4 regions of the Streptomyces sp. NPDC096136 genome follow, and region 2 is predicted to be linked to each of the others. Evidence: riboswitches for the same ligand, from Rfam matches in the RefSeq annotation. Region 2 holds a riboswitch; each other region holds the start of a gene.
What was found. Region 2 has a riboswitch for cobalamin ahead of ACIRBY_RS08840 (ribonucleoside-diphosphate reductase subunit alpha). Riboswitches for the same ligand answer to the same signal wherever they lie in the genome.
Positions count from the first base shown of each region.

Region 1: it holds a riboswitch for cobalamin, as region 2 does, so the genes downstream of both, ACIRBY_RS01790 (ABC transporter substrate-binding protein) here and ACIRBY_RS08840 (ribonucleoside-diphosphate reductase subunit alpha) in region 2, are expected to answer to the same signal.
Region 3: it holds a riboswitch for cobalamin, as region 2 does, so the genes downstream of both, ACIRBY_RS27230 (energy-coupling factor ABC transporter permease) here and ACIRBY_RS08840 (ribonucleoside-diphosphate reductase subunit alpha) in region 2, are expected to answer to the same signal.
Region 4: it holds a riboswitch for cobalamin, as region 2 does, so the genes downstream of both, ACIRBY_RS33345 (CoA-acylating methylmalonate-semialdehyde dehydrogenase) here and ACIRBY_RS08840 (ribonucleoside-diphosphate reductase subunit alpha) in region 2, are expected to answer to the same signal.

Region 1 is NZ_JBIWFZ010000001.1:391,565-397,277, forward strand. Features, by position in the region: gene ACIRBY_RS01770 (dihydrodipicolinate reductase) at 1-1,025, shown strand, start outside; gene ACIRBY_RS01775 (carboxymuconolactone decarboxylase family protein) at 1,022-1,501, shown strand; gene ACIRBY_RS01780 (GMC oxidoreductase) at 1,563-3,218, opposite strand; gene ACIRBY_RS01785 (hypothetical protein) at 3,352-3,915, opposite strand; cobalamin riboswitch at 4,017-4,155, shown strand; gene ACIRBY_RS01790 (ABC transporter substrate-binding protein) at 4,191-5,180, shown strand; gene ACIRBY_RS01795 (FecCD family ABC transporter permease) at 5,177-5,713, shown strand, end outside.
Region 2 is NZ_JBIWFZ010000003.1:543,242-548,954, forward strand. Features, by position in the region: gene ACIRBY_RS08825 (helix-turn-helix domain-containing protein) at 1-45, opposite strand, end outside; gene ACIRBY_RS08830 (hypothetical protein) at 127-381, shown strand; gene ACIRBY_RS08835 (ribonucleotide-diphosphate reductase subunit beta) at 378-1,394, opposite strand; gene ACIRBY_RS08840 (ribonucleoside-diphosphate reductase subunit alpha) at 1,394-3,787, opposite strand; cobalamin riboswitch at 3,933-4,067, opposite strand; gene ACIRBY_RS08845 (GNAT family N-acetyltransferase) at 4,123-4,620, opposite strand; gene ACIRBY_RS08850 (CstA-like transporter-associated (seleno)protein) at 4,845-5,045, opposite strand; gene ACIRBY_RS08855 (carbon starvation CstA family protein) at 5,042-5,713, opposite strand, start outside.
Region 3 is NZ_JBIWFZ010000015.1:139,480-145,192, reverse strand. Features, by position in the region: gene ACIRBY_RS27250 (L-serine ammonia-lyase) at 1-131, shown strand, start outside; gene ACIRBY_RS27245 (SsgA family sporulation/cell division regulator) at 310-717, shown strand; gene ACIRBY_RS27240 (hypothetical protein) at 810-1,325, shown strand; gene ACIRBY_RS27235 (flavodoxin family protein) at 1,335-2,045, opposite strand; cobalamin riboswitch at 2,169-2,365, shown strand; gene ACIRBY_RS27230 (energy-coupling factor ABC transporter permease) at 2,395-3,090, shown strand; gene ACIRBY_RS27225 (energy-coupling factor ABC transporter substrate-binding protein) at 3,090-3,437, shown strand; gene cbiQ (cobalt ECF transporter T component CbiQ) at 3,441-4,190, shown strand; gene ACIRBY_RS27215 (ATP-binding cassette domain-containing protein) at 4,187-5,008, shown strand; gene ACIRBY_RS27210 (PadR family transcriptional regulator) at 5,123-5,677, shown strand.
Region 4 is NZ_JBIWFZ010000024.1:55,209-60,921, forward strand. Features, by position in the region: gene ACIRBY_RS33315 (hypothetical protein) at 77-301, opposite strand; gene ACIRBY_RS33320 (DUF6215 domain-containing protein) at 544-1,236, shown strand; partial or broken gene rpsN (30S ribosomal protein S14) at 1,609-1,908, opposite strand; gene rpmB (50S ribosomal protein L28) at 1,908-2,144, opposite strand; gene ACIRBY_RS33335 (hypothetical protein) at 2,249-2,686, opposite strand; partial or broken gene ACIRBY_RS33340 (hypothetical protein) at 2,680-2,911, opposite strand; cobalamin riboswitch at 3,170-3,355, shown strand; gene ACIRBY_RS33345 (CoA-acylating methylmalonate-semialdehyde dehydrogenase) at 3,545-5,044, shown strand; gene ACIRBY_RS33350 (acyl-CoA dehydrogenase family protein) at 5,041-5,713, shown strand, end outside.

The sequences.
Region 1 (5,713 bases), on a different contig from region 2:
TCGAGGCCCACCCGGCGCTCGCGCTCACGGCAGTGATCGTCCACAACCCCGCCAAGGTCGGCCGCGACGCGGGCGAACTCGCCGGGCTCGACCGCCGGCTGGGCGTGCCGGCGACCGACGACATCGGAGCGGTGCTCGCCGCCCGCCCCGCCGCCGTCGTCTACGCGGCGTCCGGCGACGTCCGCCCCGACGAGGCCCTCGCCGACATCACCCGCGCCGTGCGGGCCGGCGCGGCCGTCGTCAGCCCCGCCCTCTACCCGCTCTACGACCACCGCAGCGCCCCGCCGGAGTTCCGGGACCCCGTCCTCGCGGCGATAGCGGAGGGCGGCGGCTCGCTCTTCGCCTCCGGCGTCGACCCGGGCTGGGGCAACGACGTGCTCCCGCTCCTGCTCAGCGGGCTGGGCACCACCGTGGACGCGATCCGCTGCCAGGAGATCTTCGACTACTCCACCTACGACCAGCCGGACTCCGTCCGCCATCTGGTCGGCATGGGCCACCCCATGGAGTACGAGCCGATGATGCTCGTGCCCTCGGTCCCGACCATGGTGTGGGGCGGGCAGGTCCGGATGATGGCCCGCGCCCTCGGCGTCGAACTCGACGACATCCGCGAGACCTCCGACCGGCGCGCCCTCGACACCACCGTCACCACCCCTTCCATGGGCGTGTTCGAGGCCGGAACCCAGGGCGCCATCCGCTTCGAGGTCCAGGGCATCGTCGCGGGCGAACCCCGCATCGTCATCGAACACGTCACCCGCATCCACGCCTCCTGCGCCCCCGACTGGCCCACCCCGCCCGACGGCGGGGCCGGCGCCCACCGGGTCGTCATCGAGGGCAGCCCGCGCATCGAGGTCACCGTCGAGGCCACCGACGAGGGCGGGAACCGCTCCGCGGGCGGCAACGCCACCGCCGTCGGGCGGCTGGTCGGCGCCATCGACTGGCTGGTGGAGGCGGAGCCCGGGCTCTACGACGCCCTCGACGTCCCGCTGCGCCCCGCAGTCGGCAAACTCGGAAGGAAACGGCCATGAGGATCGACGTCCCCGACGGACAGCACCCCATCGAATACGTGTGGGGCGACCTGGTCCCCGGCATCGGCATGGCGGCGGCCAACTTCTCCCTGTCGGTCTACGCCCACACCACCCTGGGCCTGCGCGAGTTCGAGGCGGCGCGGTTGCGCGTCGCGCAGATCAACGGGTGCGTCTTCTGCCTCGACTGGCGCACCGACCGGGACGGGGAGAAGGTCGAGGAGGGATTCGCCGACGCGGTGACCGAGTGGCGCACCACCGACGCCTTCGACGACCGCACCCGGCTGGCCGCGGAGTACGCCGAGCGCTACGCCCTGGACCACCACAACCTCGACGAGGAGTTCTGGGAGCGGATGACCGCGCACTACAGCCAGGTGGAGATCGTGGAGCTGAGCATGAGCATCGGCTCCTGGCTCGCCTTCGGCCGGCTCAACCACGTCCTGGGCCTCGACAGCGTCTGTGTGCTGCCGGGGCGCTGAACGGTGCCGGCGCCGGCCGGGGCACGCGGTGCGCCCGGCCGGCCCCGGTGGCCGTCCGCCGTCACAGGTCCGTGGCGATGATCTTCTCTATGTTCCGCTCCGCGAGGGCCGTGATCGTCACGAACGGGTTGACGCTGGTGTTGCCGGGGATCAGCGCCCCGTCGATGACGTACAGGCCCGGGTGGCCGTGCAGGCGGCCGTAGTTGTCGGTGGCCTTGCCCAGCACCGCACCGCCCAGGGGGTGGTACGTGAGGTGGTCGCCCCAGACCTTGTTGGTGCCGAAGAGGTCGGTGCGGTAGATCGTCCCCTCCCTCGCGTTGATCTTGTCGAAGATGGTCTTCGCCATGTCGATGGACGGCTGCTTCCAGGCGGTCTGCCAGTTCAGCTCGACCTTGCCCGTCGCCGCGTTCCAGGAGAACTGGGCTCGGTTGGGGTTCTTGGTGATGGAGAGGTAGAAGGAGGCGTACGTCTCGATGCCGGTCGGCAGCGGGGCCACCTCGGCGAAGGCGCCGCCCGCGTCCCAGTTGTCGATGCCTCCGCAGGGGATCGACGCCTGCACCTTCCCGGTCGGGTCCCACAGGTGGTTCGCCCGGCCGCACATGACGTTGCCGTTGTCGCCCCAGCCCTTGCCGATCTCGTCGTTGAGCAGCGGCAGGGCGCCGGTCGCCCTCAGCCGGACCAGCAGCTTGCTGGTGCCGACGCTGCCGGCCGCGAAGAACACCCGGTCGGCGGTGACGGTCTTGACGGCGACGACGTCGCCGGTGGTGTTCAGCTCCTCCACGGCGACCGTGTAGCCGCCACCGTCCGAGGGGGAGACGGTGGTGACCCGGTGCAGGGGGGAGACCGCCACCCGGCCGGTCGCCCGGGCGGCGGCGAGGTAGGTCTTCTGGAGGGACTTCTTCCCGGCGTTGTTCCCGTAGAGGATCTCGCCGTCCACGGCCGACTTGGGGACGGTGCCGGCCACCTCCTGCTTCATGTAGTCCCAGTCGTAGACGTCGGGCACGAAGACGAAGGGGAACCCCGAGCGCTGGGCGTGCTTGCGGCCGACGCGGGCGAACTGGTAGCAGTCCACCGTCTCGAACCAGTCCGGGTCGACGAGGCCCACTCCGAGCCCGGCGTTGGCGCGGGGGTAGTAGGTGGCGTACATCTCCTCGGCATCGACCGTGGGCAGGATGGCGGCGAAGTTCTGCCGCTTGGGCGTCACGGCCATGCCGCCGTTGACGAGCGAGCCGCCGCCCACGCCGCGGCCCTGGTAGACGATGATCCCGCCCATCTCCTCGGCGTCGAGGATGCCCGTGTACTTCGGGACGTCCTTGTCGATGGGGAAGCCGAGGAAGTTGCTCAGGGGGGCCTTCGTGCGGGTGCGCAGCCAGAAGGAGCGGTAGTCGGGCCTGGTGGTGTTGGCGAAGATCTTGCCGTCCGTCCCCGGGGTGTCCCAGGCCATGCCCATCTCGACCATGTGCACGTCGACACCGGCCTGGGCCAGCCGGAGCGCCGCGACGGAGCCGCCGTAGCCGGTGCCGATGACGAGGGCCGGGACACGGGTCCCGGAGACGAGGGGGGCGTTCGCGACGGCGGATCCGGTGGCGGGATCGGCGCGGGCGGCGGTGCTGTTCACCGCGAGGGCCATGGCCCCCAGAAGAGAACCGGTTCCAGCGATGAATCCGCGGCGCGAAACGCCTGTGGACACCTTGCTGTTCAGGCCTTTGTCACTCATGAGGGGTTCCTCACTCTCGACGGAGTGGGAACAAGTTCTACTGTCGTGTGCCTGCTAAGTCACTAGACGCGTCGGGATAATTTCCGGCCTGTTCCGGTGGCGCTTGCGGCTCCGGCTTTGGCTGCGGCAGGGCTCAGGCCAGGCTCCACTGGGCCACGTCGTCGCCGAGCCCGGCGTCCAGGGCGAACTGCACCGCCGCCAGGTCCGCCTCCTGCGGCACCCGGAAGACGACGTAGCCCGAGGCCGACCGGCCCGGGTCGAGGGTGACCGTGTCGGGCAGGGCCGGGCCGGGTAGGGCCGGGCCGACGTCCGTCGTACCGCTCAGGCCGGTGAAGCGCTGCCCGTCGGTGCCGAGCAGGTGCGCGGCCGGAGCGGGGGAGTCCTGGTACGGCACCGTCCCCGTGTTCTCCAGGCGCAGCCCGACGGCGACCAGCCGGTCGGCCCCGGGGGCGGGCGGCCGGCCCGCGGGGTCGACGACCCGGGTGAGGGTGACGTCGAGGTGCTCCCCGGGGCGGTCCCCGTCGAGGGGGACGGTCTCGCCGGAACCGTCGGGGCCGGCGCCCAGCAGCAGGGCCGCGACGAGGGGCGCCAGCAGGAGGCGGGCGGTCCGGCCCGCGCGCCCGGCCCGACCGCCGCCGGTCCGGCATCCGCCGTGGTCGCCGTGGCCGCCATGACTGCCGCGACTGCCGTGACGCATGGCGTACCTCCTCCGCGCCTTCCCTCCCGGCCCACGATCCTCCGTACGGGCGGCTCCCGCCACCGGCGGCGTCCGATGCCCTTCGGGCGGCATTCGCGGCATCTGGCAGACTTGGCCGGGTTGTCCGGGCGGTGCAGGACAGGAAACCGGTGCGAATCCGGTACGGTCCCGCCACTGTGACCGGCGACCCCGCCCGCGGGGTCCCGGGAGTCAGACACTGACGCGCCGCCTCTTCACTTCGACCGGGGACGAGGATCCCCCGGAGAGGCCTCACCATGTCGCGTATCCGCGCCGCCCTGCGCCCGCTCTCCGCGCTCGCGCTCCTGATCCCCCTGACCGCGTGCGCCGGCCCGGCCGGCGGGCAGGGGCCCGCACCCGGCGCGAAGGCCGCGCCCGGGTTCCCGTACACCGTCACCAACTGCGGTGTCACCAGCACCTACCAGGCCCCGCCCCGGCGGGCCGTCACCATGAACCAGCACGCCACCGAGATCCTGCTCGCCCTCGGCCTCCAGGACCGGATGGCGGGCACGGCCTACCTCGACGACTCCGTGCTCCCCGCCTACCGCACCGCCTACGACGGGATCGCGGTGCTGGCCGAGCGGTACCCGTCGAAGGAGGTGCTCCTCGGCGCCGACCCCGACTTCGTGTACGGCGGTTACGCCAGCGCCTTCGACCAGGGCCAGGGCCGTGACCGCGCGGGGCTGGCCCGGGCCGGGATCGCCTCCCGGCTCAGCATCGAGTACTGCACCCCGGGCCGTGTCGGGCTCGCCCAGCTGAAGACCGAGATCATGGAGGTCGCCCGGACCTTCGGCGTGCCCGAGCGCGGCGCGGCCCTCGTCGAGGAGGAGCAGCGCCGGATCGACGCCGTCACCGCGCGGGTGAAGGACCGGGCCCGCCCGGCCGTCTTCGTCTACGACTCGGGCGAGGCCTCCGCCTTCACCTCCGGGGGCAACGGCATCGGCAACGAGATCGTCTCCCTCGCCGGCGGGGCGAACGTCTTCGCCGACCTCCAGGACACCTTCGCAGACGTGTCGTGGGAGAAGGTCGTCGAGCGCGGGCCCGAGGTCGTCCTCATCTACGACTACGGCGGCACCTCCGTGGAGGCCAAGAAGCAGCGCCTGTTGAACGACCCGGCGCTGGCGGAGGTTCCCGCCGTCAAGAACCGGCGGTTCGTGGTGCTCCCGCTGTCCTCCGCCGTCCTGGGCGTCCGCGTCGCCGACGCGGTCGAATCCCTGGGCCGCGGCCTGCACCCCGACGCCGCGTGAGCGGGCGCCGCCGCACCGCGGCCGTACTCCTGCTCCTCGCCGCCGCCCTCGCCGGATCGGTGGTGGCGGGGCTGGCCCTGGGACCCGTGCGCATCGCCCCCGGGCAGGTGCTCGGCATCCTGGCGGGCGGACCCGGGGCCGGGCGCGGGGCCTTCGCCTCCATCGTGTGGGACGTACGGATGCCGCGCGTGCTGCTCGGGGCCGTGGTCGGCGCCGGGCTGGCGGTCGCCGGCGCCGTGCTCCAGGCCCTCGTGCGCAACGCGCTCGCGGACCCCTTCCTGCTGGGCGCCTCCTCGGGCGCCTCGGCGGGGGCCGTGCTGGTCCTCGTGCTCGGGGCGGGGGCGGGCGCCGCCGCCGGGCTCCCGCTGGCCGCGTTCGCCGGCTCCCTCGCCGCTCTCGTCGCCGTGTACGCCCTGGCCCGGCGCGGCGGCGCCATGACCACGGGGCGGCTGGTCCTGGCCGGGGTGGCCGTGCAGTACGTCCTGTCCGCACTGACCAGCCTGGTGCTCGTGCTGTCCGCGCACCCCGACCAG
Region 2 (5,713 bases):
GGGGGCCACACCGTCGACGAGGGCCACGGCCACGTTCTTCAGCATGGAGCCAGTGTGGCAGTAATTCGCCCTTCCATGACAGTCCTGCCACTGTCCGGTGTCCACCGCCCCGGCGATCTTGGAGTCATGAACACGTTCCTCGACTACCTCACCGTCCTCGCCGTCGCCGCCCTCCTCCTCGCCCCCTCCTTCCACGGCGCCCTCCACGACCGACGCGTCGACCGTCAGCTCAGGGCCGCGGGCGCGTTCGATCCGGGGCTCGTGGAGGTGACCCTGAAGCCGGCCGCCCCCGTCGCCGTCCCCGCCGACGGACGACGACGCCCCCTCCCGGACCTCAAGGTCCGGGAGGGGGCGCGTGGAGATCGTCGCTGCTCGGACTAGAAGTCCTCGTCCAGGTCGACGGTGCCCTCGACGGCCACCTGGTAGGCCGACGGGCGGCGCTCGAAGAAGTTCGTCAGCTCCTGGACGCCCTGGAGCTCCATGAACGAGAACGGGTTCTGCGAGCCGTACACCGGCGGGAAGCCGAGGCGGACCAGGCGCTGGTCGGCGACGCACTCCAGGTACTCGCGCATCGAGTCGGTGTTCATGCCCGGCAGGCCGTCACCGCACAGGTCGCGGCCGAACTGGAGCTCCGCCTCCACGGCCTCCTTCAGCATGTCGGTGACCTGCTGCTGGAGGGCGTCGTCGAAGAGCTCCGGCTCCTCCTTGCGGACCGTGTCCACGACCTCGAAGGCGAAGTTCATGTGCATGGTCTCGTCGCGGAAGACCCAGTTGGTGCCCGTCGCCAGGCCGTGCAGCAGGCCGCGCGAGCGGAACCAGTACACGTACGCGAAGGCGCCGTAGAAGAACAGGCCCTCGATGCAGGCGGCGAAGCAGATCAGGTTCAGCAGGAAGCGGCGGCGGTCGGCGGCCGTCTCCAGCTGGTCGATCTTCTCGACCGAGTCCATCCACTTGAAGCAGAACTGCGCCTTCTCGCGGATCGACGGGATGTTCTCCACGGCCGCGAAGGCGGCCGCGCGGTCGTCCGGGTCGGGCAGGTAGGTGTCGAGCAGCGTCAGGTAGAACTGGACGTGCACGGCCTCCTCGAACAGCTGGCGCGACAGGTACAGGCGCGCCTCCGGGGAGTTGATGTGCTTGTACAGCGTCAGGACCAGGTTGTTCGCCACGATCGAGTCGCCCGTCGCGAAGAACGCGACCAGGCGGCCGATCATGTGCTGCTCGGCCGGCGTCAGCTTCGCGAGGTCGGCGACGTCGGAGTGGAGGTCGACCTCCTCCACCGTCCAGGTGTTCTTGATCGCGTCCCGGTAGCGCTCGTAGAAGTCCGGGTAGCGCATCGGGCGGAGCGTGAGCTCGAAGCCCGGGTCGAGGAGGTTCTTCTTCTCGGTGGAGCTCATTACTGGCAGGCCTCGCAGGACTCGGGGTTCTCAAGGGAGCAGGCCAGCGCCTCGGCGTCCATGGCCTGCGGCAGCTGGGCGGGGGTGGAGGCGGCGGCCGGTACGGCGGCGCCGGAGGCCGCGCGGGCGATCTTCGTCGCCGGGCGCGAGCGCAGGTAGTACGTGGTCTTCAGGCCCTGCTTCCAGGCGTACGCGTACATCGAGCTGAGCTTGCCGATGGTGGGCGTCTCCAGGAACAGGTTCAGCGACTGGCTCTGGTCCAGGTACGGCGTACGGGCCGCCGCCATGTCGATCAGGCCGCGCTGCGGGATCTCCCACGCCGTGCGGTACAGCTCGCGGACCTCCTCGGGGATCCAGCCGAAGCCCTGGACGGAGCCGGAGGAGTCGCGCAGCGCTTCGCGGGTCTGCGCGTCCCACACGCCCAGCTTCTTCAGGTCCTCGACCAGGTAGCCGTTGACCTGGAGGAACTCACCGCTGAGGGTCTCGCGCTTGAAGAGGTTGGAGACCTGCGGCTCGATGCACTCGTACACGCCGGCGATCGAGGCGATCGTCGCCGTCGGGGCGATCGCGAGGAGCAGCGAGTTGCGCATGCCGGACTTCGCGACCCGGGCGCGCAGGGCGTCCCAGCGCTCGGGCCAGTGGCGCTCGGTCTCGTAGTGGTCCGGGTGCAGCACGCCCTGGGCGGTGCGGGTCTCGGCCCAGGCCGGGAGCGGGCCGCTGCGCTCGGCGAGGTCGCACGACGCTTCGTACGCGGCGAGCATGATGCGCTCGGAGATCTTCGTGGAGAGGGCCTTCGCCGCGGCGGAGTCGAAGGGCAGGCGCAGCTTGAAGAAGACGTCCTGGAGGCCCATCGCGCCCAGGCCCACCGGACGCCACTTGGCGTTGGAGCGGCCGGCCTGCTCGGTCGGGTAGAAGTTGATGTCGACGACGCGGTCGAGGAAGGTCACGGCGGTGCGGACGGTCTCGTCCAGGCGCTCCCAGTCCATCTCGCCGTCGACGACGAACGCGCCGAGGTTGACGGAGCCGAGGTTGCAGACGGCCGTCTCGCCGTCGTTGGTGACCTCGATGATCTCGGTGCAGAGGTTGGAGGAGTGGACCACCGTGCCGGGCAGCGCGGTCTGGTTCGCCGTCCGGTTGGAGGCGTCCTTGAAGGTCATCCAGCCCTGGCCGGTCTGGGCGAGGGTGCGCATCATGCGGCCGTACAGGTCGCGGGCCGGCATGGTCTTCTTGGCGAGCCCGGAGGCCTCGGCCTTGACGTAGGCGGCGTCGAACTCGTCGCCGTACAGGTCCACCAGCTCGGGGACGTCGGACGGGGAGAACAGCGACCACTCGGCGTCGGCGTTCACGCGGCGCATGAACTCGTCCGGGATCCAGTGGGCGAGGTTGAGGTTGTGCGTGCGGCGCTGGTCCTCGCCGGTGTTGTCGCGGAGCTCCAGGAACTCCTCGATGTCGGCGTGCCAGGTCTCCAGGTAGACGGCGGCGGCGCCCTTGCGGCGGCCGCCCTGGTTCACGGCGGCGACGGAGGCGTCGAGGGTCTTCAGGAACGGGACGATGCCGTTGGAGTGGCCGTTGGTGCCGCGGATCAGCGAGCCGCGGGCGCGGATGCGGGAGTAGGAGAGGCCGATGCCGCCGGCGTGCTTCGAGAGGCGGGCGACCTGGTGGTAGCGGTCGTAGATGGAGTCCAGCTCGTCCAGGGGGGAGTCGAGGAGGTAGCAGGAGGACATCTGCGGGTGGCGCGTACCGGAGTTGAACAGCGTCGGGGAGGACGGCAGGTAGTCGAGGCGGCTCATCAGGCGGTACAGCGAGGCCACTTCCTCGACCGCGCGGATGCTGTCGTCCTCGGCGAGGCCGCAGGCCACGCGCAGCATGAAGTACTGCGGGGTCTCGATCACCTGACGGGTCAGCGGGTGGCGCAGCAGGTAGCGGCTGTGCAGGGTGCGCAGGCCGAAGAAGCCGAAGCGGTCGTCCGCGCCCTCGGCGAGCGCGAGCTCGACGAGGGAGTCCAGGCGGGCGGCGTGGGCGGCGACGAACTCGGCGGTGCGGTCGGCGATCAGGCCCTCGCGGTGGCCGACGGCTACGGACTCGGCGAAGGAGGTGGAGCCCTGGCCGGCGGCCTCGTCGGCGACGGCCAGGGTCAGCAGGCGGGCGGCGAGGCGGGAGTAGGCCGGGTCCTCGGAGATCAGGCCGGCCGCGGCCTCGGTGGCGAGTCCGCGCAGCTCGGCCTCGTCGGCGGCGGCGCTGCGGCCGCGCAGGGCGGCGGCGGCGACCCGGCCGGGGTCGGTGTCGGGGAGGTCGGCCGTGAGCTCGGTGAGGGTGCGCAGCAGCGCGGCCCCGGGACCTTCGGCTTCGGGGTGGTCGGACTCGGCGCGCGGTGCGGCGGGCGCGATGGTCACGGGGGAGCTCTCCCTCACTCGGCCCGGTCATCGGCGGAGCGGGCGCGAGCGGGCGCACGCGGGCGCGCGCACGAGAGCGCTCACCACCGCGTGGCGTCCACCGGCCCAACCGCGAGGCCCGGACGAATCGACACCCCGGCTCGGTCGATCCGGGGGCACTGCCGGCAGGTCTTCGGACTCGCGGATACACCGTTCGGCGTACGTCACACCGTTGCGGGACAGTTCCGGATTCCCACCGGATTCCCCTGCGGCGGCAGCAGCCATGAGCATACATGTGGGGGCGACCTGATGCGGTAGCCCCCACATGTTGTGTCGGGTGCATGCGGAGCGTGTCGTCACAGCTCCAGTCGGTACGTGAGCAGGGGGACTTCCGGTACGGGCGACCAGTCGCGTTCGGGCGTGCGGACGAAGCCGAGCCGGGCGTAGATCCGCTGGGCCCCGCGCATGGCGGGCTGGGTGGACAGCACCAGCGCGGTGACCCCTTCCAGGGCCCGGGCCCGCTCCGCGCAGGCCCGTACGAGGGCCTCCCCGACCCCCTGCCCGCGGGCCCCGGCGGCGACCGCGAGCATCCGGAATTCGGCGTCGTGCGGCCCGGCGATGTCCGCGAGCCGGCTCCCGGGTGCGGCGAAGGTCACGCCGCCGAGCACCTGCCCGTCCCGCACGGCGGCGAGCACGTCCCCGTCCCCGGCCCGCCCGGCGACGTCGCGGAGCACGTTCAGGTAGCGGTCGTCCTCGTCGAGGTCGAGCAGCCCGTCACCGCTGTAGGCCCGCCCGGTGATCTCGCCGAGGCGCGCGTACTCGTCTTCCCGCGCCGTCCTGATCTCGAAGTCCATGCCGCCGAGTGTGCCGGACGGAGACCAGGGGCTGATCATCGAGCGGCTCACGCGGATCCGTATGCAGCACCGGCCCGGGCTCTGGCGCCGTACGGGACGGACATCGCCCTCCCCGAACCGGTCGGCATCACCCTGCGGACCGAGGCCCTCAAGGACCGGGTGCGCCGAGGAAGCCGAAGGGCCCCGCCGTCTCCGGTCGGAGGCGGCGGGGCCCTGTCATGCGCTCAGCAGCAGCGGAAGCCCTCGCGGGGGTCCGCTTCGCGGGCGTCGGTGCGGGCGCGTTCGAAGGCGCGGCGGGTCAGGACCTCGGCCTCGGGGTCGTGGGAGCGGGCGTGGGCGACGTAGTGGTCGTAGGCGGCCTCGCCGGAGAACTCCCGGACGTAGTACCGCGCCTTCGCCAGCGCCCCGCGGACCGCGCCGCTCATCCGACCGGGTCCTTCACGCGGCCGCCGCCCCCGTCGAGGCCGGCCGCCGCGAGTTCGGCCTTCTCCTCGGCCGTCGCGATCAGCCCGGCCGGGGCGATGATCTTCGACTCGGTCCACGGCACCTCGGAGAGGCGGACGGAGCCCGGGTCGGCCACGGCCTTGAAGCAGGTGCGGGCCGCGTCCAGCAGGACGATGACGATCAGGACGGCGAAGAGGGCCGAGAGCACCCCGTCGACCGTGGCGTTGGTGACCACGGTGTGCATCTCGTCCATGTTCTTGGCGGGCGGCAGCACCTTTCCGGCGTCGATGCCGGTCTGGTACTTGTCGCGCTGCGCGAAGAAGCCGATCTTCACGTCCTCCGAGAAGACCTTCTGGTAGCTCGCCGTCAGGGTGACGGCCACGTCCCACGCGAGCGGAACGCCCGTGACCCAGGCCCACTTGAGCCGGCCCGACTTGACGAGCAGTGTGGTGCACACGGCCAGCGCGACCGCCGCGAGCAGCTGGTTCGCGATACCGAACAGCGGGAAGAGCTGGTTGATGCCGCCCAGCGGGTCCTTGACGCCGACCCACAGGAAGTAGCCCCAGCCGCCGACGACGACCGCGCTGGCCAGCCAGACGCCCGGCTTCCAGCTGACGTCCTTGAAGGACTTGTGCACGTTGCCCAGGGT
Region 3 (5,713 bases), on a different contig from region 2:
GCGGCGACGGCAGCCACAAGGTCTCCCTGGACAAGGTCATCAAGACCATGAAGGAGACCGGCGCGGACATGAAGGTCAAGTACAAGGAGACCGCGCGCGGCGGCCTCGCGGTGAACGTCATCGAGTGCTGACCTGAACGACGCAGCGTGACGAGGGGCCCGGCGCGGGTGCGCCGGGCCCCTCCGCGCGTCCGGCGAAAGAGGTCCCACGGCCCGCCCGGGTCGGGACCTTCGGCCCCCGGATGGGGGGCGGTCGGTGCACTAGCGTGCTGCGGGGGGCGCTGTTACCCCGCGACGAGAGGCAGCCGCCATGGCCATCACCGAACACCGTGTACTGCCGATGCGGCTGGAGGCCGCACCGACGGCGGTCCCCCTGGAGGGCGTCTTCGTCTACCGCACCGACCGGCCGTACGAGGTCGCCGTGGAGTTCCGGGGCGGCGGTGCGCGGATAGCCCGCTGGGTGTTCTCGCGGGAGCTGCTGATCGACGGGCAGACCTCCGCCACCGGGGAGGGCGACATACAGGTGTGGCCGCGCTGGACGGGCACCGAGCCGCGGATCCTGCTGGCCCTGACCAACGGCGAGCACGGCTGCGTGGTCTCCGCGCGGGCCAAGGACCTGCGCGGCCTGTGCCGGCGGATGACCGAGCTGGTCCCGCGCGGGGAGGAGCACCGCCACTACGACCTGGACGCGGAGCTGAGCGCGCTGCTGACCTTCTGAGGCGGCCGGGCCGCCCCGTGCAACCGCACGGCCCCCGGGGATGTCCTACCGGATGACAGTCAGTCCCCGTCTCAGAGGATCGGGGGGACGCCATGCGTCACCACCCGCACCGCCGCCGGCTCGTGGCCCTGGCCACGGGTGCCCTGCTGACCGCAGGGCTCGCGCTCGCCGCACCGGCCTCGGCCGCCGCCCCGGCGGCCGTCCGCTCCGCCACCCCGCTGGTCGTCAACGCCCGCTGGGGCGGTCACTGCACGTACGACCGGATCGTCGTCGACCTCCAGGGCTCCGTGCCCCCGTTCACCGTCACGCCCGTCTCCCAGCTGGTCTACGACGGGTCGGGCAAGCCCGTGCCGCTACCCGGGAAGTACTTCCTGGAGATCCGCCTGCACCCCGCCGCCGGCCACGACGAGGCGGGCAACAACGTCTACCTGGGGCCCAAGCTCCAGCAGATCGGCCTGAGCAAGCTCAAGGGCCTCGCCCTGACCGGCGACTACGAGGGGTACGTGACCTTCGGCGCCGCCTTCGACACCAAGCCCGCCTACAGCACCTCCGTCCTGCAGGCGCCCGAGCGGCTCGTGGTGGACGTCGCGCACCCGAACACCTGCTGAGGACCCTCCCTAGCGGTGTTCCGGGTTCGGGAAGTCGAAACGGCAGCCGGCGTCCCACGCGGAGCGCTGGTTGCCGTGGGCGGGGACGCCCCCGGCGCGCTTGAGGAGCGCCGCGAGGTGCATCAGGTTCCACGACATGAACGTCGTGTTCCGGTTGGTGAAGTCGTTCTCGGGGCCGCCCGAGCCCGGGTCCAGGTACGAGGGGCCGGGCCCCGCCTCGCCGATCCAGCCGGCGTCGGCCTGCGGCGGGATGGCGTAGCCCAGGTGCTGGAGGCTGTAGAGGACGTTCATGGCGCAGTGTTTGACGCCGTCCTCGTTGCCGGTGATCAGCGCCCCGCCGACCCGCCCGTAGTACGCGTACTGGCCCTTGTCGTTCAGCAGCGAGGAGCAGGCGTAGAGCCGCTCGATGACCTGCTTCATGACCGAGCTGTTGTCGCCCAGCCAGATCGGGCCGCAGAGCACGAGGATGTCGGCGTCCATGACCTGGCTGTAGAGCACCGGCCACTGGTCGCTCTCCCAGCCGTGGTCGGTCATGTCCGGCCAGACGCCGGTGGCGATGTCGTGGTCGACGGCGCGGATCAGCGAGGTCCGGGCCCCAGCCGACTCCATGACGGCGCGGCTCTTGGAGATCAGCCCCTCGGTGTTGCTGGTCTCGGGCGAGCGCTTGAGGGTGCAGTTGACGAAGACGGCGGACAGGTCGGAGTAGTCGAAGTCGGGCACGCCCCCACCCTGCGGGCCGGCCGCCGGCCCCGCCAGCGCTCGGCGGCCGTCCGGGGGAGGAATCGGAATTCGGCCATCCGATCGGCCGGATCGGTCCGGGTTGATACCGGTCCGTGCGGACGACTAGGGTCAGCTGGCCTTGGTGTTCGGGAAACCGGTGCGAAACCGGTGCGGCCCTCGCCACTGTGATCGGGAAGTCCAGCTCCACCCCCTTGCGGGAGCCACTGGGTCCGCACGGGAGACCGTACGGACCCGGGAAGGCGGAGCCGGGGCGGCAGTACCCGTCAGCCAGGAGACCGGCCGGGGCGCGTACGTCCATCCACGAGGTGCTGGAGAGGTCTCCCAACTCATGCACATAGCCGAGGGGTTCCTGCCCCCGCTGCACGCGGCCGCCTGGGGCGCCGCGTCCGCCCCGTTCGTCGTCCACGGGGTCCGCGCCCTGACCCGCGAGGTGAAGTCCCACCCGGAGAGCACGCTGCTCCTCGGCGCGTCCGGAGCGTTCACGTTCGTCCTGTCCGCCCTGAAGATCCCCTCGGTCACGGGCAGTTGCTCGCACCCCACCGGGACCGGGCTCGGCGCCATCCTGTTCCGGCCGCCCGTCATGGCGGTGCTCGGCACGATCACCCTGCTGTTCCAGGCGCTGCTGCTGGCGCACGGCGGCCTCACCACCCTCGGCGCCAACGTCTTCTCGATGGCGATCGCCGGGCCCTGGGCCGGGTACGCGGCCTACAGGCTGCTGCGCAAGTCCGGTGCGCCGCTGATGGTCACCGTCTTCTTCGGGGCCTTCTTCGCCGACCTGGTCACCTACTGCGTGACCTCGGTCCAGCTGGCGCTGGCCTTCCCGGACCCGGCGAGCGGCTTCCTGGGGTCCCTGGAGAAGTTCGCGGGCATCTTCGCCCTCACCCAGATCCCGCTCGCGGTCAGCGAGGGGCTGCTGACGGTGCTCGTGATGCGGCTGCTGATGCAGTCGAGCACGTCGGACCTGGTCCGGCTCGGCGTCGCCAGGCTGGCCGGTACGAAGCGGACCGAGGAGGCGGCCGCCTGATGAGCAGGAACGCCAAGATCAACACCCTGCTGCTGCTCCTGGTGGCGGCGCTGGCCGTGCTGCCGCTCGCGCTGGGGCTCGGCGAGGGCAAGGAGGAGCCCTTCGCGGGCGCCGACGCCCAGGCGGAGTCGGCCATCACCGAGCTCGAGCCGGACTACGAACCCTGGTTCTCCCCGCTGTACGAACCCCCCTCGGGCGAGATCGAGTCCGCGCTGTTCGCCCTCCAGGCGGCCCTGGGCGCGGGCGTGCTCGCGTACTACTTCGGGGTCCGCAGGGGCCGCCGCCAGGGCGCGGCGCAGGCCCTCGCGCAGGCGCAGTCCCCCGCCGAGCCCGCGCGGGAGCCGTAGCCGGTGCTGCCCATCGACGTCGCGGCGCACAGCAGCCGCTGGCGCGGCCGCCATCCGCTGGAGAAGGCCCTCCTGGGGTTCGGTCTGACCGTCACCGCGGTGTGCCTGCCCCCGTGGCCCGGCGGGCCGCTGGTGGCCGCCGCGACCCTGGCCGTGCTGTTGGGGCCCGCCGGGGTGGCCGGGCGGCAGCTGTGGCGGGCCTTCCGGGTCCCGCTCGGGTTCTGCGTCACCGGGGCGCTGCCGCTGCTGGTGTCGGTGGGCGGCCCGGACGGCTTCCTCGCGCCCGCCCCGGACGGGCCCCGGCACGCGCTGGACCTGCTGCTGCGCACCTCGGCCGCCTCCCTCGGGGTGCTGTTGTTCGCCTTCACCACACCGGTCTCGGACGTACTGCCCCGGCTGGTGCGGGCCGGGGTGCCCGCGCCCGTGGTCGACGTGGCCCTCGTCATGTACCGGATCGGCTTCCTGCTGCTGGACTCCCTGGCGCAGGTCCGCCGGGCCCAGGCGGCCCGGCTCGGACAGGCAGGACGGGCGGCCGCCTGGCGTTCGGTGGCGGGGCTCGCGGCGACCTCGTTCGTCCGGGCCTTCGACCGCGCCGCCCGGCTCCAGGAGGGGCTGGCGGGGCGCGGCTACGACGGCGCGCTGCGGGTGCTCGTCCCGCCGGCGGCGCTGTCCCGGCGGTTCCTGGCGGCCGCCGCCGCCCTGCTGGCCGCCCTGGTCGCGGGGACCCTCGTACTGAAGGAGCTGGGGCTGTGACCCCGTTGGTGGAGCTGGTCGGCGCCGGGTACGCGTACGAGGACGGGCCGGCGGTGCTGTCGGGCGTGGACTTCGCGATCGCCGAGGGGCGGGCGCTGGTGCTGCTGGGCCGCAACGGCAGCGGCAAGACCACGCTGATGCGGCTGCTGAGCGGGGGCCTGCGGCCCGCGTCGGGCGCGCTGCGGCTGGAGGGCTCGGCGGTGGCGTACGACCGGCGGGGGCTGACCCGGCTGCGCACCACCGTCCAGCTGGTGGTGCAGGACCCCGACGACCAGCTCTTCGCGGCCTCCGTGGAGCAGGACGTGTCCTTCGGCCCGATGAACCTGGGCCTCCCCGAGGCGGAGGTCCGCGCGCGGGTGGACTCCGCGCTGGCGGCGCTGGACATCACCGCGCTGCGGGACCGTCCGACGCACCTGCTGTCGTACGGGCAGCGCAAGCGCGCGGCGATCGCGGGCGCGGTGGCGATGGCCCCGCGGGTGCTGATCCTGGACGAGCCGACCGCGGGCCTCGATCCGGACGGGCAGGAGCGCCTGCTGGACGTCCTGGCGGGGCTGCGGGCGGCGGGGACGACGGTGGTGATGGCCACCCACGACGTGGACCTGGCGGTGCGGTGGGCCGACGACGCGGCCGTGCTCACGCCTTCGGGGATACGGGTGGGGGCGGCGGGGGTGCTGCTGTCGGACCCCGAGCTGCTGGCTTCGGCCGGCTTGCGCCAGGCGTGGTCCCCGGCGGTGACGGCGTTCCTGCGGGCCCACGGGTTCCTGGGCGCGGACGCGGCGGGGCCCCGCGTGCCCGAGGCGCTGGCCGCGCTGGGCTGAGCGCGGCGGGGCGGGGGCGGCGCGGCCGACGCGGGGGCGGCCCTGCGGGGCGGGGTCCCGGTGTGCCCACCCGTCCCGCCCTGCGGGACGATTGCCCGCACCTAGGATGGCGGCATGTCGCTGCCGCATGCCATTCTCACCGCGTTGTTGGAGAAGCCCTCGTCCGGGCTGGAGCTGACGCGGCGGTTCGACAAGTCGATCGGCTACTTCTGGTCCGCGACCCACCAGCAGATCTACCGGGAGCTCGGGCGGCTGGAGGAAGCGGGGCTGATCCGGGCGCTGCCCAGCGAGGTGCCCGTGCGCGGGCAGAAGAAGGAGTACGAGGTGCTGCCGGACGGCAGTGCCGAGCTGGCCCGGTGGGTGGACGAGCGGCAGGACCCCAAGCCGATGCGGGACGCGCTGCTGCTGCGGATCCGGGCGGCGGCCGTGGTGGGGCCGCAGGGGCTGGGTGCGGAGCTGCGGCGGCACCTGGACCTGCACCGGGCGCAGCTGGCGGAGTACGAGGCCATCGAGGCGAAGGACTTCCCGCCGGGGCGCGACGCGGACCCGGACCGGCTGCGCAGGCTGGTGCTGCACGGGGGGATCGCCCTGGAGGGCTTCTGGCTCGGCTGGCTGGAGGAGGCCCTCGCCGAGGTCGAGGACATGACGGGCTCCGGCGCGGGAGCCTGACGCGCCCCCGTCCCGGCGGGCGGGACGGAGGCGGGC
Region 4 (5,713 bases), on a different contig from region 2:
TCTCCGACGACTCGTCATTCCCCGTCGGCGGCGTGGTGGGGCGCACGGTGTGATCGTGCGCCCCACCAGGCGGGGATCAGTCGGCGCGGCCTGCGACGTGGCCGCGGCGCAGCGGGATGCGGACGATGGCCGTCACCGGTACGCGCGCCCACCGCCCGCGGCGGGAGCGGCGCGGCGGCGGGCCGTAGGGCGACTGCCAGGCCGGCCGGTCGACGGCACTGCGGCCGCCGTCGTTCCGGTGCCGTCCGGCCGGACGCAGGTGGTGGTGGAAGGCGGGTACGACGACCCGGGGCATGGACACAGATGCACCGTTTCCAGTGTGAGGACCGCAGCAGAAAGGGGCACGCCGCACGGGTGCGACGCGCGACGGATCAGCGCTCGGTGTGTCTCACCTGGTGTACAACGGCTCGTCCTTGCCGGAGGGATTGCGGGCTGGAACAGCCTAAGGATGCCGAGGAGGGCGGTTCCACCGGTTTTTCGCAGGTGTCGATCTTGACGGGTTAGGATCCCGGCACGTCGTGGGGCGGGGAACGGCAGGGGGACATGGGCGAGGACATCGACGCCGCGAACAAGGGCGGCCGCGCGTGGGGGCAGGCGGTCGCGGCCCTGGTGCTGGTGCCGGTGCTGGCGCTGGGCCTGTGGTGGTGGGGGGAGGGCGAAGGGAACTACGACCGGCGGAAGCCGCCCACGTGTGCGGACGCGGACGCCGCGAACACGCCCGGGCACGTGTCCGGCCGGGAACTGTGCGAGGCCCTGTACCGTCCCGGACTCGACGCCCTGCTGGGCATACCGGGCCGGGAGGTGCGGACGGTGAGCGGAGGCAGTAGTTCGTTCCGGCCCGGCGGCACGGGCGAGGCCGTCGTCACGCCGACCGCCAGGGTGGAGTTCGAGGGGTACACCGTGACGCTGGACGCCAGCTACGGCGCCCTCCCCGTGGGCCGCACCGCCCGGCTGATGGGAGACACCGTGCCGGGACGCACCGTTCTGGGCCGCCCGGCGGCCCTGTACTCGGACCGGACCCTTCAGATCCGGTTCCGGCTCGACGGAAGCGACTCCTCCAGTGGCCCAGGCGTGTCGGCGCGGGTCCTGTCGGTGGCCAAGGACGGTCAGGACCACGGCGATTCGTTCGACCTGACTGTCTGGCGGACCGACGGCGGCCTCCTGGACGATGCGGCGCTGCTGCGTGTCGCGGAAATCGTCCTGCCGGCCGTTCCGGGGTGGTCCCCAGCCGGCTGACGACCAGCGGTGCCCTCGGCTTCGCGGTCGCCGACGACTACGTCACGAAGAACCCCTGCCGCCCTCTTCAGGGTGGATGAAGCGGGGACGATCCGGTGCCGCCACGCCATGGGAACGCCCAGGTCAGAGGCACATGTACCCTGTCGCCGCGCTTGCGCCCCGGAGGGTGTGGGACTCACTCGCACCGCCGTCCGGCCGGGTCCGCCGGAGCCGCTTGCGCCTCCGAAGCCGACGCCGCGGCGTGCTCGTGTGCGTTGGGTTCCTTCACCGAGCCCCGGGGCTTGCCGAGCGCGCTCGACGTCGAACAGCCCGGTGCCCAGGACCCGCTCGAGCACCTCGGCACGACGCGGTGTGTCGGGTCGAGCCGCCGGATCACCGGCTGCTCTTGGCCACCCCGGGGAGTTCGCCGGCGTGGGTCGTCCCGCGCCCGCGGGACAGGCCGAGGGTGTGCAGGTGGCCGTGGGGGCGGCCGTCGATGGCGTCGCGGTTGCGGACGCGGGTGGCGGCGGCGTCGCAGGGCCGGGGACGCGGTTCCCCCTGGGCCGCCGCACGTTACTCGTCGGAGGTCCGGGCGTCGGGGGTGATCGCCTTGAGGGCGGCGCGGCGCACGGCGTAGCGGGCGACGGTCAGGCGCCGTCGATGGTTCTTGGCGACTTTGTCCCCCTTGGCCATCAGGCCGTTCCTCCCCGGGCCCGGATCCGGGCCACGGCGGCCTCGACGCCGATCGTGTCGACGGTCTTGATGCCCTTGGTGCTGAGGGTGAGCCGTACGTGGCGGCCCTCGCTGGGCAGCCAGTAGCGCTTGCTCTGGACGTTCGGGTCGAAGCGTCGCTTCGTGCGGCGGTGCGAGTGGGAGACGTCGTTGCCGAAGCCGGTTCGGCGGCCGGTGGGTTGGCAGTGGGCGGACATGGTTCCTCGTCTGCTCGGGGGCGGGACCGTGGTCTCACCGTAGCAGCTAAATGAAAATGAAAACCAATAGCGTCGCTGCCGTGCCCGCCGGGCCGTGGCTCCTGTCAGGGCTGTGACACGTTCAGCCTCGGGGAGGGGCCGGCCCACGGTCCGCCGGAGCGGTACGCGGCCCGCAGCTCCTCGTGGGTCACAGGCTCGGGGTCCGGCACGGGCCGGCCGACTTCGGATGGCCAACTCGGCCGCAGGCGTTCAACGAAGTCTGTGAAGTCGTGCCGCAGGTACCGGGAATCGCAAGGCTTCAGTCGGATCTGCTGGCGCCTGTCAGCCCACCAGACCTCGAATTCGCCCACGGTGCCCTCCGTCGGCCAGTCCTCGCCCACCTCCGGCAGTAGCAGGACGTCGACGAACCCTCCGACGCTCAGGCCGATGTCCACGAAGATCCCGATGGCACCCGGCCGGGGAACGCTCACGACCGTGCCCTCGAAGACCTGTCCGAAGTCCAAGTTCTTCCGAATCCGGGCCCACTCGGCATCTGTCACCACGAACGCATCATCGCACCATCGGTCACGTGAGGATGCGTGCGGTGGAACATCGTGAGGACCGCCGGGCCGGCGAGGCGGATGCAGACGAAGTTGGTGGCGGCGCGGCCGGTGTCCCGGACGAGGGAGGTGGCGAGGTCGAAGGCGGGGTAGCGGTGGAACTGCTCGGTGAAGGGGAGGCCGGGGAGGTGGGCAGGCGATGGAGCCGTGGGGGTCGAGGGAGAAGGGCCCGGCGTCCCGAACACCGGCAGCGGCAAGACGCCGATCTCCCGTGCCGGTCACCGCCGGGACCGCGACCAGGCCGGCGGTGACCGTCGACGACGGCGCGGGCAACCCGGCCGCCGCGACGTGGGCGACACCGTCGCGCTGCGGTGGGGCGCCTGGTCATCCGGCTCCGGTGAGGGGTGCGGGTCCCGGAAGCGGGGAGACGGTGCGCGGGCTGCGAAGGTGGGCGCGCTCGAGTGGCGGGTCTGGACTTACTAGGACGTCCAACTATATGTTCGTGGCACAAGGTCCGCGGTGCAGGGAAGCCGGTGTGAGTCCGGCACGGTCCCGCCACTGTGACCGGGGAGTGTGCTGCCATCCACACGCCACTGACGAGGGCTGTCGGGAAGGCGGGCGGCGCGCGGTGATCCGGGAGTCAGGATACCGGCCGCGGATGTTCCGTGTTGTCCACGAGGATGGAGCAGACACGCATGGCACCGGTTTGTACCCACGACCCTGGTGATCCGGCGGAGCGTACGCACACCACTTCCGCGCGCTCGTAGTTCTCACGGCTTCCGTAGCGGAGCACCCCATCCGGGTGTCGTCCGCCGGCCTGTCGTGCCATCCCCGGATCCAACCTGACGAGAGCAGGCATCCATGGTCCGTGAACTCACCCACTTCATCGGCGGAAAGCACACCACCGGCACCTCCGGGCTCCTCGCCGACGTGTACGACCCCAACACCGGCTCCGTCCAGGCCCGCGTCCCGCTGGCCGGACGCGCCGACACCGAGGCCGCGATCGCCAACGCCCGGGAGGCGCAAGGGGAATGGGGGCAGTGGAACCCGCAGCGCCGGGCCCGTGTCCTGCTGCGCTTCCTCCAGCTCGTCGAGGGCGAGCGCGAGGACCTGGCCAGGCTCCTGTCGGCCGAACACGGCAAGACCGTGGCCGACGCCCACGGCGATCTGCAGCGAGGCCTGGAGGTGGTGGAGTTCGCCGCCGGTGTTCCGCACCTCCTCAAGGGCGAGTTCACCGACAACGCCGGCACCGGCATCGACGTGCACTCCCTGCGCTCCCCGCTGGGCGTGGTCGCCGGGATCACCCCCTTCAACTTCCCCGCCATGATCCCGCTCTGGCAGGCCGCCCCGGCGCTGGCCTGCGGGAACGCCTTCGTCCTCAAGCCGTCCGAACGCGACCCGTCGGTTCCGCTGCGCCTTGCCGAGCTGTTCCTCGAGGCGGGCCTGCCGCCGGGCGTCCTCAACGTGGTCAACGGCGGCAAGGAGGCGGTCGACACCCTCCTGGAGGACCCGCGCGTCCAGGCCCTCGGCTTCGTCGGCTCCACCCCGATCGCCGCGCACATCTACGCCACCGCCGCCGCCCACGGCAAGCGCGCCCAGTGCTTCGGCGGCGCCAAGAACCACATGATCGTGATGCCGGACGCCGACCTCGACCAGGCCGTCGACGCCCTCGTCGGCGCCGGCTACGGCTCGGCCGGCGAGCGCTGCATGGCCATTTCCGTCGCCGTACCCGTGGGCGAGGAAACGGCGGACCGCCTGGTCGCCGCCCTCAAGGAGCGGATCTCGACCCTGAAGATCGGCCGCTCCGACGATCCGGAGGCCGACTTCGGCCCCCTGGTCAGCCGCGACGCCCTGGACCGGGTGCGCCGCTACGTCGACATCGGCGTGAACGAGGGCGCCGAACTGGTCCTCGACGGCCGGGGGTTCACCCTGGACGGGCACGAGAACGGCTACTTCGCCGGTGCCTCCCTCTTCGACCGGGTCTCCCCGCAGATGCGGATCTACCGGGAGGAGATCTTCGGCCCGGTGCTGTCCGTGGTCCGGGCGGCGGACTTCGAGGAGGCACTGCGGCTGCCGAGCGAGCATCCGTACGGCAACGGCGTGTCGATCTTCACCCGGGACGGGGACACCGCCCGCGAGTTCACCCGCCGGGTCAACACCGGCATGGTCGGCGTCAACGTGCCCATCCCGGTGCCCGTCGCCTACCACACCTTCGGCGGCTGGAAGCGCTCCGGATTCGGCGACCTGAACCAGCACGGACCGGACTCGATCCGCTTCTGCACCCGTACCAAGACCGTCACCTCGCGCTGGCCCTCCGGGGTCAAGGAAGGCGCGAGCTTCACCATCCCGACGATGGGGTGAGCGCCGTGACCACCACTCTCACCGAGGACCAGCTCGCCCTCGCCGAGGTCACCCTCGACTTCGCCCGGGAGCAGCTCGCCCCCCACGCCGTGGCCTGGGACCAGGACAAGCACTTCCCCGTCGACGTCATCCGGCGGGCCGCCTCCCTCGGCCTCGCCGGCGTGTACGTCCGGGAGCGGCACGGCGGTTCGGGCCTGTCCCGCAGCGACGGCGTCCTCGTTTTCGAGACCCTCGCCACGGGCTGCCCCTCCATCGCCGGCTACCTCTCCATCCACAACATGGTCGCCTGGATGATCGACCGCTTCGGCGACCGCGCGCAGCGCGACCGTTGGCTGCCCGGCCTGTGTACCGCCGCGACCTTGGGCAGCTACTGCCTGACCGAACCGGGCGCCGGTTCGGACGCTGCCGCGCTGCGGACCCGGGCCGAGAGGCAGGGTGGCCACTACGTGCTGACGGGGGTGAAGCAGTTCATCTCCGGAGCCGGCGCGTCGGACGTCTACGTGGTCATGGCGCGGACGGGCGAGCCCGGCCCGGGCGGGATCTCGGCCTTCGTCGTCGAACGCGCGGACCCGGGGCTCTCCTTCGGGCCCGACGAACGCAAGATGGGCTGGAACGCGCAACCCACCCGCCAGGTCGTCCTCGACGGGGTCCGTATTCCGGCCGGCCGGC